DNA from 2 places in the Paraburkholderia sp. D1E genome. Region 1 is predicted to be linked to the other one. Evidence: riboswitches for the same ligand, from Rfam matches in the RefSeq annotation. Region 1 holds a riboswitch; the other holds the start of a gene.
What was found. A riboswitch is a leader RNA that binds a small molecule or an ion and turns the genes downstream of it on or off. The one in region 1 is predicted to bind thiamine pyrophosphate.
Positions count from the first base shown of each region.

Region 2: linked by a shared signal. The riboswitch ahead of thiC (phosphomethylpyrimidine synthase ThiC) and the one ahead of ACUN0E_RS21855 (FAD-dependent oxidoreductase) in region 1 are both predicted to bind thiamine pyrophosphate.

Region 1 covers NZ_JBQYMB010000001.1:4,886,764-4,891,633, reverse strand. The annotation lists gene ACUN0E_RS21865 (thiazole synthase) at 1-449, opposite strand, end outside; gene thiS (sulfur carrier protein ThiS) at 489-686, opposite strand; gene ACUN0E_RS21855 (FAD-dependent oxidoreductase) at 773-1,903, opposite strand; TPP riboswitch at 2,135-2,258, opposite strand; gene ACUN0E_RS21850 (ABC transporter ATP-binding protein/permease) at 2,627-4,378, shown strand; gene ACUN0E_RS21845 (SDR family NAD(P)-dependent oxidoreductase) at 4,438-4,870, shown strand, end outside.
Region 2 covers NZ_JBQYMB010000001.1:5,898,976-5,903,845, reverse strand. The annotation lists gene ACUN0E_RS26595 (DUF1223 domain-containing protein) at 1-680, opposite strand, end outside; gene ACUN0E_RS26590 (hypothetical protein) at 870-1,328, opposite strand; gene ACUN0E_RS26585 (GreA/GreB family elongation factor) at 1,857-2,267, shown strand; TPP riboswitch at 2,422-2,540, shown strand; gene thiC (phosphomethylpyrimidine synthase ThiC) at 2,630-4,561, shown strand.

The DNA of each region.
Region 1 (4,870 bases):
AGCAGACGGCGACCGATCACCAGATCTTCGGTGCAATACGGCAGCACCTTGAAGCCGTCCTTGATCAGTTGTGCAGCCGCCTCGATCAGCCCAATCGGGTCGGGCTGCAACGTGTAATCGTCGCCGATCAGTTCGAGCTTGATCCACTCGGTTTCGAAGATTTCGCGCGCCATATGCGCGGTCGTCACCGCCTCGCCGACGGTCAGACAGCCGGCGGTGTTGGGCAGCAGCGGCACACCATGGCGCTTGAGCAGGTCGAAGAAACCGGCTTCGGCGCCGCCTTCGTTCATCTGCCGGCGCAGCGCAACGGTCACCATGCCGGGCCGGGCCGCGTCGATCGAATCCGACAGCGACTGCAGCGACGGATAGCGCGAGGTGCCGAGCAACACGCGGCTCGCGAAAGTTTGGCCGTAGAGCGTGAGCGCGTCGGCGGTTTGGGGGGAAGTCATTTGCATAGTCCTGGTCTCCGGCAATGCGTGGCGCGGGATTTAGCCGCCGGCCACGGGTTGCACGACATCGAGCTTGTCGCCCGGCCGCAGCGCGCGCGCCGCATGTTGGGTGCGTGCGACGAAATCACCGTTCAGCGCGACCGCGAACGGCGGACGCGCGCCGAACGCGGCGAGCGCATCGGCGACAGTCGCGCCTTCGGGCAGCGACAACGGCTTCTGATTGATATGAATGTCCATAGTGTTCGAATACAGTTCAATCGATGGCGGTAACGGTGCGGCTCGCTTGTTTGCCTGCGGTTATTTCACCAGCAGACGCGCAACGCTCACGCCGGTTCCCGCGTGGAATCCAGTTGAAACAGCTCGCTCCAGCGCGCGGCGCTTTGCCAGTCGGCGAAGGCATCGGCATCGCCGATGCGGCCGTCGAGCAGCGCTGCGGCGAAGCGCACGGCTTCGTCGGCGACTTCGGGCACGATCATGTAGCCGTGCCGGTACAGGCCGTTCACGCGCAGTGTCTGCGCGCCATCCCACAGCAAGGCCGGACGGTGGTCCGGCAAAGTCGGACGGCACTGCGAATTCAGTTCGAGGATGCGTGCCTCGCCGAAGCCGGGATGCACGGAAAACGCCGCGCTCAACAGCTCGAGCGCCGAGCGCACGCTGACCGGCGACATGTCCTCGCCTTCCACCTCGGTCGCGCCGATCACGTAGAGATCGTCCGGCTTCGGCGCGATATACAGCGGGTAGCGTGGATGCAGCAGGCGCACCGGCCGCGTCAGCTTGATACCCGGCGCATGCACGCGAGCGACTTCGCCGCGAATACCGCGCAGTGTGGGCAGCACGGGCTTCGCGCCCAAACCCCGGCAGTCGATCGTGACACGCGCGGGCGGCAACGCATGATCGTCGACTGGCGTGTTCCAGTGCGTTTCGACACCGCGCTCGGCAAGGCCCGCGGCCAGCGCAGACAGTACCTGACGGTTATCCAGTTGGCCTTCGCGCGGCAGTAGCCAGCCCTGGTTGAAGCGACCCGCCAACGCGGGTTCAGCAGCGCCGACCTGGGCGCCCGCCAGCGTCACGAAGCCGCCGTCGAGCAATTCAGCAGGCGCGTTCGAGCGTACACGGCGTTCGAACAACGGCGCTTCGGTGCGATCGGCGTGATGCCACACGACCAGCGTGCCGTTACGCTGAAAGAACACCGGTTCCGGCAATTCAGCGAGGACTTGCGGCCAGGTTTCGAGCGAACTCGCACCGAGGCGCGTAATCAGCAGTTCAGCACTGGCGGCTTCGGCAAGCGGCGCCAGCATTGCCGCGGCGACCCAGGCTGCCGCTTGCGTACCGGCGGCGTCGCCACGTTCATAGAGGGCGACGCGATGCCCCTGGCCGGCGAGACGCCACGCGACCAAACGCCCGCAAAGGCCGCCGCCAAGCACCGCGAAATCGGGTTGCGCAAGACGAGTCATCGCGCGCGCTCCGCGGCACAGCAATGGCAGGCAAAGCCAAAGCTGCACGGCACGCCGACATAACCGACGAGAGCGTGGCAAGAGTCAAAACACATGTCTGAAGAATAGGCGGTCATCGAGTCCTTTCCGTACGGCAAAAAACGCACGTACCCAGGACGAAACCGGCGGGTGAGGCCGGCCGGGCAATACACGTGTCCAATGACGGACGCCGCCCGGCGGGGAATGGAAGACTGGCTGCTTCCGGAAACTTCCCGCGCCGGTATTACCCGGATCGGGTGCAAAGGGTCTCTCTCAGCCTCGCCGCCGCTGCGTGCGAATCACGCAGCCTGTGGGCAAAGCACCCCTGTTTCGTCGAAGGTCATTAGACCATAAAAGGCACGGCGCCCGCAAACCAGCGACCTGCGCCGTCGTGTGCAATTGATCCGTCACTATCTTTCGATTCATCAATACGGCCGCATGCAGCGCTCTGGCACAATGCCAGGACCGGATACCGCAGGAGCTGCGCGCGGGCGACACGCCTGGTTGCACGCGCAACATGCGGTATCGAGGCGAGGCCCCCGAGCGGGAATTAATTTTCACTTAAGGGCTTCGCGCCAGAATCGGACGCTCACCCGGACGTGCGTTCGTCGAGCACGACGCCCGGGAGCACGCACCGCAAACCCACCGTTGAGCCGGCCCGACTGAGGCCGGCCCGGCATGGGCCAGCACTTCACCAGGATGCTCATGACACCGAATACCGCTTCCAGCCCCGCGCTGCCGCCGGACGAAAAAGTCTCCGCCTGGAGCCTGATCAAACCTTATTGGGTTTCGAAAGAATGGAAATTGGCGTGGAGCCTGCTCGTTGCGATCATCGCCATCAACCTCACCAGCGTCTGGCTGAACGTCAAGTTCAACACGTGGAGCGGGCAGTTCTATAACGCGCTGCAAAGCAAGAACGTCAAAGACTTTCCGCATCTGATGGTGGTCTTCTGCCTGATCGTCTTCCCGATGATCATTCTCTTCGTATATGGCCGGTATCTGCGCCAGATGCTCGGCTTCCGCTGGCGCCAGTGGCTCACCAACGAATACCTCGAAGAATGGCTGGGCAAGGGCGCGTTCTACCGGATCGAGCGCGATGGGCTCGCCGATAACCCCGACCAGCGGATCAGCGACGACCTGCAGTCGTTCGCCACCAACACTCTGTCGCTGTCGCTCGATCTGCTGTCGACGGTCGTCACACTCGTTTCGTTCATCACCATCCTCTGGGGTCTGGCCGGCGCACTGAGCATCACGCTCGGCGGCATGCCGCTCGTGATTCCGGGCTACATGGTATGGGTCGCGGCGCTGTACGCGCTCGGCGGCTCGTATGTCATTCACAAGCTCGGCCACCCCCTCGTATCGATCACTTACCAGCAACAACGCGTTGAGGCTGACTTCCGTTTCGGCCTGATCCGCGTGCGCGAAAACGCTGAACAGATCGCTTTTTACGATGGCATGGAGACGGAAAAGGCCAACGCCCAAGGTGTCTTCGCACGCATTCGCGACAACTGGTGGCGCGTGATGAAATACACCAAGCGACTCAGCTTCGTGCTGAGTTTCTACGGTCAGATCGCAATCATTTTTCCGCTCGTCGTCGCGGCGCCCCGCTACTTCGCTGGCGCTTTCACGTTCGGCGTGTTGATGCAAATTCAGCAGGCGTTCGGTACCGTCAGCGATTCGTTCTCCTGGTTCATCAACAGTTACGGCAGCCTGGTCGATTGGCGCGCTACTGTTAACCGTCTGCGGGAATTCAAGCGGGTCGTCCATGAGTCGCGCATGAAAGAAGCCACATCGCCCGCGACCGCGCATGGCGGCATCAATCTTCACTTTGTCGACGAAGACAAGCTCACCACCGCTGGCCTCCAGCTCTCACTGCCGAACGGCAACCCGCTGTCGCGCATCCGCGATATCGTGATCAAGCCGGGCTCGCGCTGGCTGGTGCGTGGCCCGTCCGGCTCGGGCAAGAGCACGCTGATGCGCGCACTCGCCGGCTTGTGGCCATTCGGCGACGGCTCGATCGATGCCCCGGTCAACGCGCGCATGATGTTCATTCCGCAAGTCAGCTACATGCCGATCGGCACGCTGAAAGCCGCGCTCGCCTATCCGTCCTCCGCGGACACCTATTCCGATGACGAATGCCGCGAAGCGCTCGTCACCTGCCACCTGTCGGACTACGCCGACCGCCTGCAGGAATCGGGACACTGGACGCGCATTCTCTCGCCGGGCGAACAACAGCGTCTCGCCGGCGCCCGCGTGCTGCTGCACAAGCCGGACTATCTGTTTCTCGACGAAGCGACCAGCGCGCTCGATTCGGAAAACGAAGCACGTCTCTATCACCTGTTCACCGAGCGGCTGCCGAAGGCGGCGATCGTCAGCGTCGCGCATCGCGAATCACTGGCGGCGTTCCACGGCGACACGCTCGACGTCGAGCGCTCCGGCGAACCGATTGCCGCGTGAACAGCATGAACAACATGAGCGACATGAGTAGCACCGATGACGCAAGCAGCACAACTGGCATGAGCGGCGCCGAACTCGATCGCGTCGTCCTGATCACCGGCGCGGGCTCCGGCATCGGCGCGGCACTGGCCCGGCGCATCGCCGCGCCACGCACCGCGTTGATGCTGCACGCACGCGGTGCCGACGACGAATCCCGCCAGCGTCTTGCGCAAGTCGCCGCCGATTGCTGCGCAAACGGCGCGCGCTGCGCGACGGTGTTCGGCGATCTGGCCGAACGCGGCGCCGCCGAACACGTGGTTCATCAAACGCTCGCGAGCTTCGGCGCACTCGATCAACTGGTCGCGAATGCCGGCCACGCGCAACGGCAAACGCTCAGCGCACTCGACGCGGATGCGTTCAGCGCCACCTTCGCCGCCATGCCGGCCGCGTTCGCCGCGCTCGTCAAACGTGCGATGCCCGCCCTGGAAACCTCGAAGCGGGGTCGCGTGGTCG
Region 2 (4,870 bases), 1.0 Mb from region 1:
AGTGGCACGGGGCCAATCCATTGCCGCACGACGCGTTCGTGATGCAGCGTCGCGCCGCTGTTTTCCCCGGCTCTGACCTGCGAGTTCAATGCGTTCTGGTAGACCGCGACGTAGGCATTCAGCTGAGCTGTTGTGTCTGCCGCCTTGCTGGTGAATTGCGCATCGACATTGAAGGCGCCCTTCGCCTGCGGCTTCAGTTCGAGCGCCACGTTCGCCTGCGCCGGTTCGGCGACAACCTTGCCGATGCGGCTCTGGAAACTGTCGCGCTGCGACCAGCTGCGCAGCTCGCGGCCGGATACGAAAATCTCGGGTGTGTAGATGGTGTGGCCGCCGGCGAGGTCAGTGAGGGTTTGCTGACGTTCGGTAAAGCGATGCTGCGAAAAGCGGTCGGTCCAGCCGAGGCTATTCCAGTAGTCCACGTGCAGAGCCAATGGCACGATGCTTTGGGTTGCCCCGCTGTTTTTCCACTGGCTCAGCCAGTTGTCCGCGGGCGGGCAACTGTTGCAGCCTTCGCTGCTGTAGAGCTCGACCAGCGCTACGCGGTGGGATGGACTGTGCGACGCGCATACGGCACCGGCGGCGGTGGCGAGGCCGCTGGCTGACAGCGTTGTCAGCGCGACGGCTAGCGCGATTGCGCGGGTGACATGCCGGTTGGCTCGGCGGGTTCGGGCGGTTTGCATGGCGTGCTCTCATCAGGATCTGCACGTTTGTCGATCCACGAGCCCGCTTATGACAGCCAGTTCTTTTTTTTTTTGGGGTTGTTCAACTGCGGTCGCGACCGTTCCATGCTATATACGCCCGCGGGGCGCGGCGTGTCTGTACGCTTGAGGGCAAACTGCCTCAATACACCGCTGCCCCGCGAAGACGCCTCAATCGTAACTAACGACAACCGTCACCCGGGTATCCAGCGCTGCATTCTTCGGTGCAAGCGACAACACCCCGCCATCGCGGCCAACCCGGTAGTGCCCATCACTGGCAGCGCGAGACACACGGCCACCGCTATCGACAAAACGTCCGGCCACCGCATCACGCGCCGTCGCACCGTTATTCACCTGAAGTGCAACATCAGCACCCGTAGCCACGCCCGGCGCAGCGCTAAAGGTTAGCGTGACCGCCGAACCCGTTTGCGCGAGCCGCCCGCCGGTAGCATCGACGCGTGCCCCGGCCGGAGCCGGGGCCGCCGAAATCGCCAGTTGCGGCGCTACGATCGCTCCCGAAAAACTAATCGTTCCATTACTCGCCGCCACCGCCGGCATTGGCGATGCAACCAGCGCCGCCATCGCCGCGACCGCGCCGAGCGCCCCAAACCGCACTAGTCCCGTTTTCATGAGCCCATCTCCTTAAAGCCGTATCGATCCGCATCACGCCATTGACGCGCCACCCACCGCCGGTCGTCCGGCTGGGCAACGGCCGCCCCTACAGGCGGATTAACGGCAGCGCCGCGGCGGCCTTGAACGACCCGGTGCGAAATAGACGCGCCGCACCCTGCGCACACGGCACCTCTCGGCGGCGATTAAGGAGACGCCCGGCCCGTGCTAACATTCCCCTTTCGATTGCGTCGATCAAGTCTTCTTTCCGGCGCTTACCCCAATACTTTTCGCTCCCTGCCAGCTATCCCATGCGTCCTCCGTTCTCCCGTGCCCTCACCCGCTTGCGCCCCCGCCGCGCAACCGGTGGCGCGCGCGCGGACGTAGCAGCGCCTCACGCCGGTCAGCCGTCCCGAACGCTCCCGCTTCTCGCCGCCCGGCGCCCGATCTGACGTTGCTTCCTCCATAACCGGAGCCACGTCGTCGGGCTCCGGGCTGATCTCATTCGCACGCAATTCCCATATGTGCAGATCAATTGGAGAACCCGTCATGAAAAAGACGAAAACCTGTTACCTCACCGAACTCGACGTCGCTCGTCTTGAAAAACACGCGGCCGCGCCCGGCGCCGACGCCAAACTGCAAGACATGCTCGACGACGTCCTGGAACGCGCCGTGATCGTCGAATCGCGCGACATTCCCGCGAACGTCCTCACAATGAATTCGCAAGCCACGCTGGTCGACGAAACCAACGGCGAGCAGATGACCTGGACGGTCGTCTATCCGCCCGATGCGGACTTCGCGCACGGCCGCCTGAACGTGTTCTCACCGGTCGGCCTCGCCTTGCTCGGCGCCAAACGCGGCGAACGCATCCGCTTCACGCCGCCGAGCGGCACGGAGAAAGTCCTGAAGCTCGAAAAGATCCTGTTTCAGCCGGAAGCCGCCGACGATTTCACGCTGTAAGCCAGGCGCACTCGCGACGCAGAACCGCTGCGCCGCACCATCCCCGGCAGCCCTATCACAATAAGAATAGTGCGTGGCTGACCGGCGTTATCTCCGACATCTGACTTTTTCAAGACGGGTTGCCAAGCACCGCCCGGGCGGTGTATCGTGTGCGCTGCTAACGCGGGGGTCCTGCGTAGCGCGGAGGTTGGAGGTCCGTGTTGCGTGGGTGAGAAATACCCTTTGAACCTGATCTGGATAATGCCAGCGCAGGGAAGCGTACGGATTTCGCACCTGGTCTACCGTTTCATCTCTCGCGATTTCCGACAACTTCCATCTCGTCTCCTGCTTAGCGGCCCACATTGCTTTGCGAGGAGATACGCATGAACGCCAATCCGAAGTTTCTTTCCGCCGACGCTCACGTCGATGCCGCCGCTGTCGCCCCGCTGCCGAATTCCCGCAAGGTCTACGTGACCGGCTCGCGAGCCGATATCCGCGTGCCGATGCGCGAAATCTCGCAGTCCGACACGCCGGATAGCTTCGGCGGCGAGAAGAATCCGCCGGTCTTCGTCTACGATACGTCGGGCCCCTATTCCGATCCGCAAGCGCAGATCGACATCCGCGCGGGTCTGCCGGCGCTGCGTCAAGCCTGGATCGAAGAACGCGGCGACACCGAAGCCCTGACGGGCCTGTCGAGCGGCTTCAGCCGTGAACGCGCCGCCGACACGGCAACCGCCGAACTGCGCTTCCAGGGCCTGCATCGCACGCCGCGCCGCGCAGTCGCCGGCAAGAACGTCTCGCAGATGCACTACGCGCGTCAGGGCATCGTCACGCCGGAAATGGAATACATCGCGATTCGCGAGAACCAGCAGCGCGCCGCGTATCTGGAAACCCTGAGGACGAGCGGCCCGAACGGCGAAAAGCTCGCGGCCATGATGGGCCGCCAGCATCCGGGCCAGGCGTTCGGCGCGAGCGCATTCGGTCCCGACGGCCTGAAGGAAATCACCGCGGAATTCGTGCGTGAAGAAGTCGCACGTGGCCGCGCGATCATCCCGAACAACATCAATCACCCGGAAAGCGAGCCGATGATCATCGGCCGTAACTTCCTCGTGAAGGTGAATGCGAACATCGGCAACTCGGCGGTGACCTCGTCGATTGGCGAAGAAGTCGACAAGATGACGTGGGCGATCCGCTGGGGCGGCGACACGGTGATGGATCTCTCCACCGGCAAGCACATTCACGAAACGCGTGAGTGGATCATCCGCAATTCACCGGTGCCGATCGGCACGGTGCCGATTTACCAGGCTTTGGAAAAGGTCAACGGCAAGGCCGAAGACCTGACGTGGGAAATCTTCCGCGACACGCTGATTGAGCAGGCCGAGCAAGGTGTCGACTACTTCACGATCCACGCGGGCGTGCGTCTGCAATATGTGCCGCTGACGGCCAAGCGCATGACGGGTATCGTCTCGCGCGGCGGCTCGATCATGGCGAAGTGGTGCCTCGCTCACCACAAGGAAAGCTTCCTGTACGAGCACTTCGAAGACATCTGCGAAATCATGAAGGCGTATGACGTGGCCTTCTCGCTCGGCGACGGCTTGCGCCCCGGCTCGATCTACGACGCGAACGACGAAGCGCAACTCGGCGAACTGAAAACGCTCGGCGAACTCACGCAGATCGCGTGGAAGCACGACGTGCAGACCATGATCGAAGGCCCCGGCCACGTGCCAATGCAGTTGATCAAGGAAAACATGGACCTGCAACTGGAATGGTGTGACGAAGCACCGTTCTACACGCTGGGACCGTTGACGACCGACATCGCGCCGGGCTACGACCACATCACCTCGGGCATCGGCGCTGCGATGATCGGCTGGTTCGGCACGGCAATGCTCTGCTACGTCACGCCGAAGGAACACCTTGGACTTCCGAACAAGGACGACGTCAAGACCGGCATCATTACGTACAAGCTCGCCGCGCACGCCGCCGATCTGGCAAAGGGCCATCCGGGCGCGCAGGTGCGTGACAATGCGTTGTCGAAGGCGCGTTTCGAATTCCGCTGGGAAGACCAGTTCAATCTCGGTCTCGACCCGGACAAGGCACGCGAATTCCACGACGAAACCCTGCCGAAGGATTCTGCCAAGGTCGCGCACTTCTGTTCGATGTGCGGCCCGCACTTCTGCTCGATGAAGATCACGCAGGACGTGCGCGAATTCGCCGCGCAACAAGGCCTCTCCGACGACGACGCGTTGAAGAAAGGCATGGAAGTGAAGTCGATCGAGTTCATGAAGAAAGGCGCTGAGATTTATCAGCGGCAGTAAGGTACGGATCGCGGGCGCAGACGTGCACGCCCGCCATTCGAACCCTTTGCCTCATTGCATTGCAGCACAGGAGCCCGCCCCTGGCGGGCTTTTGCATTTCTGCGCAAGCCGGCATGCCACATGCCACATGCCACATGCCACATGCCACATGCCACATGCCGACAGAGTGTAAGCATGCGATCACGACATCGACAATCTGCTGACACATGCCCGTGCATCTGGATGCGTGCCGATTGCTGCGAAAAATGCTTTGCAATGGGGTGAAATAAGCCGTTACGGTTTTGCAATCGTGTTGGCGCTACAGCGGCG